2 regions of the Paenibacillus sp. FSL K6-1230 genome follow, and region 1 is predicted to be linked to the other one. Evidence: riboswitches for the same ligand, from Rfam matches in the RefSeq annotation. Region 1 holds a riboswitch; the other holds the start of a gene.
What was found. A riboswitch is a leader RNA that binds a small molecule or an ion and turns the genes downstream of it on or off. The one in region 1 is predicted to bind FMN.

Region 1 (3,419 bases):
ACCTGGAAGGGGCGATCATGGAGGGTGCCTTGACTCAAATTCTGAAACGGAGAGTTCATGTTCGCGAAATTAAATGCAATGTTAACGGCGATGAGCACTGTGAATATGAGGTTCGTTACTAAATGACAATAAGAGATTTGACTTATGTGAGTCCATCTCAAACCAGAAGACCTTGGTCCTGATAATGACAGGAGTAAGGTCTTTTTTATGCGGTAAAATGAACATATTTTTCACGTGCACAATTAAACAATGGTGATGTAAATTCCGATATAGCGGTAAGGGCTACTTTAAGTATAGCGATGATTCACTTGAAATGGGACAAACTGGAATTACGAGAGGTGCATTAATGCTGACGCTAAACAAGGCTGAGATTATTGATATTACAAGAAAGCAACTGGCGAAGGTCATGCGGCTATTTCCTATAGAGTTGAAATTTACAAACGATTTTGGACGAGAACGTCCGACAGCTGCACAGAAATTCAGTCTGACGAACCAGCATTATTCGGCCAAGGTAATGGACTGTGTACTGGAGCATGAGGTTCGGCCTATTTTGATGTGTGAAATTATCTATTTTCTGAAATGTGAGTACATGGATGGGACCGTAGATTTGCGGCTTGATTATGATTTGCGTGAGGGGATGGAGCAGGCTCCTTCGGCAACAGCTGTCATTACCTTTGATGATACTGCTGAGCTGGACATACAGGATCTTGAAATTCTGATTGACCTGGCTTTGCAGATGAATGATAAGCATTGGTTCAAAGAGCTAATGTACAAATATACGGAAATGCAGCGTTAAAGGACTGCCTGCATGGCGAAAGGTTACTTGTGATCAACGAGTAGCCTTTTTGCAGTGGAATGTGTAAAAAGCTAACAAGCACGCGGTGGTGTAGGAACACATTTATAAGACTGGCTTGCATTTTTTTCAGTCTAGTGTTAGTTTAGATATAATTTCTTGAACAATTCATTTTGTTCTGAGATGGCAGTTCAACAGAATTGCCGTAAGTCGCTTGTACAACTACATGTAAGTTTCCTTCGGGGTTGGGTGAAATTCCCTACCGGCGGTGATGGCTCTTATGCTTACGAAGCGTGAGTAGCCTTAGTCCGTGACCCGGATGCTGTCTGTAAGACAGCAGAAGGTGGACCTGGTGCAATTCCGGGACCGACAGTATAGTCTGGATGGGAGAAGGAGATCGGACACAGAATAGCTCTTTGTACATCTGCTGTATGAGACAGTGCGTGTACGCAGGCATGTTACTTACATACCTATAGAAGCTACGATGTGCTTCATTTCACAATGTAGTCTACTCATTTTCGAATGAGCAAGGCTTATTTAGGCAACGCTATTCCTGCTGGGATGGTCTGTTGACCTATGGATAATGTGAATGATTGAAAATGATCTGATATCTCTCAAACCCCTGGCGGAGCATCCGTTAGGGGTTTTCTGTGTTTTACGGTTGTGTTTTACGGTTCATTTGTACAAAGTCCCGTGCACTCGGTACGGTGGCTGGAAAGGAGGGAGAGGCATGTTTACTGGCTTGGTGGAGGAGGTCGGCACGGTGACTCGGATCACCCGTAACGGAGAAGCCATGGTGCTGCACATCCAGGCTGCTGTCATTATGGATGATCTTAAGCTGGGTGACAGTGTGGCGGTGAATGGTGTATGTCTGACCGTCACACAGATTGCAGGCAGCAGCTTCGGGGCGGATGTCATGCCGCAGACGTTCCGCCATACAGGTCTGCGCTTGTTGGAGTCTGGCAGCCGTGTGAACCTGGAGCGGGCCATGCTGGCCAATGGACGCTTTGGCGGACATATTGTGCAAGGGCATGTAGATGCAACAGGGAAGATTATCCGGGTGTATAAGGATCAGAATGCGGTGGTCTTCGAGCTCATGCCTGAGGATACAGCATTATTCAAATACTTGATTCCCAAGGGCTCTGTGACCATTGACGGGATTAGCTTGACGGTGGCCTACACGCAGCAGGATCTATTCGCTGTGTCGATCATCCCGCATACACTGGCAGCTACAGCGCTCCAGGGCAAGCACAATGGTGACGTTGTGAATCTGGAGTGCGACATTCTGGGGAAATATGTAGAGCATCTGCTACATGCCAGATATGAGAGCGGACCGAAGAAGGAAAGCAGCCGCATCGACATGGAGTACCTGTCCAAGCATGGCTTTTGTTAAAAAGGGTCGGCCAGAGCAGGAAAGTCAGGAGACTGACAACAGATAGAGTAATCTGAAGGAGGGATTATTGTGGATGACACCATTCAATTGGATCGCATTGAGGATGCGATCGCTGATCTGCGCCAAGGCAAAATTGTCATTGTCGTGGATGACGAGGATCGTGAAAATGAGGGGGATTTCATAGTTCTGGCTGATAAGGTAACGCCCGAAGCCATTAATTTCATGATTACAGAAGGTCGCGGTCTCGTCTGCGTAGCTATTTCACAGCAGCGTGCGAATCAACTTCAGTTGAAGCCGATGGTAGCTCAGAATACGGATTTTCATGGGACGGCCTTTACCGTTTCGGTGGATCACAAGCTTACTACGACTGGCATCTCCGCTGTCGAGCGGGCGATGACGGTAAGAGCGTTGGTTGATGATACTACAGGGGCGGAGGATTTCCGGAAGCCTGGGCACATGTTCCCGTTGATTGCCAAGGATGGCGGCGTATTAAGACGAGCCGGACATACGGAGGCTGCTGTTGATCTGGCGCGGCTTAGCGGCGGAGCAGAGGCAGGGGTCATTTGCGAGGTCATCAAGGAAGATGGCACGATGGCAAGACTACCGGATCTGGCTGAGCTGGCTACGAAGCATGGATTGAAGCTAATTACCATCAAGGACCTTATCAGCTACAGAATCAGCAGAGAGCAGTTGGTTCAGCGGGAGGTATCTGTGAAGATGCCAACCGAGTTCGGTGAATTTCATGCGGTAGCCTATACGAATGAGCTTGATTCCAAGGAGCATCTGGCACTGGTTAAAGGGACAATTGATCCAAGCAAGCCTGTGCTGGTGCGAGTGCACTCTGAATGCCTGACAGGAGATGTCTTCCATTCCTTAAGATGTGATTGCGGGCCGCAGTTCGCTGCCGCTCTACAACAGATTCAAGCGGAGGGTGCAGGTGTGCTGCTGTATATGCGTCAGGAGGGCCGTGGTATTGGCTTGATTAATAAGCTAAAAGCCTATAAACTTCAGGAAGAAGGACTGGATACAGTTGACGCCAATCTGAAGCTGGGCTTCTCGGCTGATCTGCGCGATTATGGCATCGGTGCACAGATGCTTCGGGATTTGGGGGTGCGGCAGATTCGTCTCATGACGAACAATCCCCGCAAGATAAAAGGACTGGAAGGCTATGGCTTGCAAGTCGTAGAGCGTGTTCCAATCCAAATTCCGGAGAATGAGAACAATACGGGCTAT
Region 2 (3,419 bases), 2.4 Mb from region 1:
TATTCATTATTTCGTTCAGCATGGACACCCAGAGGTTCTACATTCCTATGCTATTGATTGTTATTGGCATTTTGGCGCTATATATCATTCTGTTCAATTTCCGTGCATTCCGCACTCGGCGACTGTTCCACAAGCTCTCCGTAGTGATGTTGGGTATCTGTCTTCTGACAGCTGGCGGCTACGAAATCAATCATATGTATCACAAAAGCCTTGAAATCAACAGTGTGCAGGACGTGGATATCGAGCAATACCAGCCCTTCCAGAACAAGGGTACCGTAGCCGCGCTCGGACACAAGGCTTCCTTTACCCTGTCAGCCACAGATGATCTGCCGCGTCTGGATGGAGCGACGGCACTGTATCCACTGTATTCAGCCTTCGTGCAAGCTGTATATCCTGAGAAGGAGTACACCCTGTATAACAGTGAAGTGATGGGCTCAGGCACTGGACGTGCCTATGAGCAGCTTATCATGGGCGAGTCGGATATCATATTCGCCATGTCACCCGGGGAAGTCCATCAGAAGATGGCCGCAGAATCGGGGCTTGATCTGAAGCTAACTCCCGTGGGTCGCGAAGCCTTTGTATTCTTTGTCCACAAGGATAATCCTGTCACAGCTCTGACCAGCGAACAGATTAAGGATATTTACACGGGACGCATCACGAATTGGAATCAGGTCGGAGGCAACAACGAACCCATCAAGGCGTTCCAGCGGCCTGAAAATAGCGGCAGTCAGGCGATGCTGCAGAAATTTCTCGGCGATGAGGAGCCTATGCCTGCCATTACCGAGGATGTGATCGCCGGGATGGGCGGAATTATTCAGCAAGCGGCTGGCTACCATAATTACAAAAATGCCATCGGATACTCCTTTCACCACTTCACTACCAGCATGAACAAAAATGACGGAATCAAGCTGCTTGCTGTCGATGGAGCTCTACCCGACACAGCAGCGATCCAGAGCGGAGCTTATCCGATCATTTCAGAATTCTATGCGGTGACGGCTGAACGCCAAGGAAAGCTCAGGCAGCCACCGAAGCCAAGTGTAACCAAGTTGCTGCAATGGATCGTCTCTGAGGAAGGCCAGTCTCTGGTCGAGGCGACAGGGTATTTTCCACTGAAGTAAGAGGTTGTAAGCTGGTGCCTTGGATTGAGTAAAAAGCAGCTAATTCCTTTTTTCTTATCGGAATAAATTCATGTAATAAGATCATGATCTGTGCAATGAGAAAAATCATGTAAAACGGCAAGATTCTTTTTACATTTTCATATATTTTTCACTGGACGAAATCATAAAATCAATATATTCTGTAAGTAACTAAAAAAACGGAATAAGGATCTTCGGGGTAGGGTGAAAGTCCCAACCGGCGGTATAGCTCTAATGAGAGCTGAGCCCGCGACTCATGCGCTTCCATAAGTGTATGACTGATTTGGTGAGATGCCAGAGCCGACGGTATAGTCCGGATGGAAGAAGATCGACACATTAAGCCTTTTGTATGTATAGCTGGTGGTTTAGGTATACGTGTATTATTTCACATACCTACAATTATCCTATATATGCTGAACTGGTTTATTTGATTAGCCCCCGAGCGTACACCTTATCCGTGTATTTCGGGGGCTTTTGTCGTCATCACCGGTCCTGTATTCATAAAGGAGTCTTAAAGCATGAGCGATACTACTGCAACCTCTGTTAGCTTTTCCAGACCGAAAATGAACAGCGGCTTTTGGCTGGTCGTCCTTGGTGCAGCCCTCTGGGGCGTTGATCCACTGTTCCGCATTCTGCTGTTGGACACTCTAACCTCCGCGCAGATCGTCCTTCTGGAGCATGTCCTGCTATTCTTATGTGCAGCTCCTATCCTCTGGAAGCATCGGGAAGAGCTGAAGCGTATTCGCCTTCGCCATGCTGTCGCCCTGTTCATTGTATCCTGGGGCGGTTCGGCAGTAGCTACCATCCTGTTCACCATGGCTTTGGCAGATGGCAATCCGAATGCCGTCCTGCTACTGCAAAAGCTCCAACCACTGTGTGCTATTATCCTAGCGCGCTTCATTCTGAAAGAAATGCTGCCGAAGCACTTTGGCTGGTTACTGGTAATCGCACTGGCTGGTACCTATATGCTTACCTTTGGCTGGTCCCTGCCTTTTGGTCATGTCAACGAATTCATCCAGATGGGAAGCTTGCTCTCTCTGGGAGCTGCGGCTCTGTGGGGCGGATCTACGGTTATGGGACGCTATCTGCTTGGCACCATGAAATACGAGACGGTAACTTCTCTTCGCTTCATGCTGGCCTTGCCGCTGTTGATGATCGTTACAGCTGTAGAAGGTGCTCCATGGCAGTTCCCGGCTGGACTAATGGCTGCAGGTGCTGTTACGCTCAACCTGATTCTTCAGGCCCTCTTGCCTGGACTGCTCAGTATGTTCCTGTACTACAAAGGTCTCGCAACCACCAAGGCGTCATATGCTACGCTAGCTGAGCTAAGCTTTCCAATGATCGGTGTCATCATCAATTGGATTGCATTTCGAGAGATGGTCACGCTGCCCCAGCTCACGGGCTTCATGCTGATCTGGGCCACCTTGTTCATCATTTCCCGTCAGCATAAAGAACCGGCCATGGAACCTAAGCTAGTATCTTAAGCAGATCAAATATGAGTATAGAGCCGCTGCAAGTGGGGAGCCCTGTCGACCACTGTTAAGCCTGCTGTTCATTGATCTAGGATCTCCCCAACTCATTAAATCTAATAAACGCCAAGGGCGATACCAGAGTCAAAGTTGACTACTGATATCGCCCTTCTCTTGTTGTACTATAAGGCACTTACCTTGGTTACTTCAATGTACTCACCTGTTACTAGGCATTCATCCTATGAGTTAACTGATATTGGTCACACATGGAATTGTTATGTACCCACGATATAACCTCTCATTAACCTCTCCTACTACGACCTGATTTGTCACAATCCGCTAGCTCGCTTCACCCGTGAATTGTCTACGCTTGTCTGCATCCGGGTCCGAGACGAGACTGAGCTCCTGATCAAACACCGCCGTTACACGCTGTGTCGTCTCATAGGCGGGCCATTGCAGCGCCGCCGTTGCGGGATCGCCCGTCCGGGCAAAGGCAGCCCAGGCCGACAGCATTTGTCTCGACAGCTCCTTCATGTCCTCAGTGAGATGAATGCCAAGTCCAGTCAATAGCTCAAGGTTACCGAATACGAAGGCGATCTCTGCTCCATGCACTGCTTTTCCCAGAAAAGGGTGGCCTGCAAGTGACCAATCGAACCGATACATCCACACGGATTGGTGTCTTGCTTGTGCTGAGGCATACTGTACAGCTGAGCGCCAGAAATACAGCTCAGTCATGAATTTGCTTTGCCCCTCGACGGTCATTGGATAATACCGCAGCAGTTCTTCCCCATTCTCCAATCCTGTCAATGCATAG

Region 2: linked by a shared signal. The riboswitch ahead of MKX74_RS05505 (DMT family transporter) and the one ahead of ribE (riboflavin synthase) in region 1 are both predicted to bind FMN.

What each region holds. Positions count from the first base shown of each region.
Region 1 is NZ_JBBOCK010000001.1:3,625,561-3,628,979, reverse strand. Features, by position in the region: gene MKX74_RS15955 (V4R domain-containing protein) at 1-122, shown strand, start outside; gene MKX74_RS15950 (IDEAL domain-containing protein) at 347-796, shown strand; FMN riboswitch at 1,025-1,192, shown strand; gene ribE (riboflavin synthase) at 1,524-2,186, shown strand; gene MKX74_RS15940 (bifunctional 3,4-dihydroxy-2-butanone-4-phosphate synthase/GTP cyclohydrolase II) at 2,256-3,419, shown strand, end outside.
Region 2 is NZ_JBBOCK010000001.1:1,272,910-1,276,328, reverse strand. Features, by position in the region: gene MKX74_RS05510 (PstS family phosphate ABC transporter substrate-binding protein) at 1-1,118, shown strand, start outside; FMN riboswitch at 1,323-1,469, shown strand; gene MKX74_RS05505 (DMT family transporter) at 1,655-2,620, shown strand; gene MKX74_RS05500 (carboxylesterase/lipase family protein) at 2,945-3,419, opposite strand, start outside.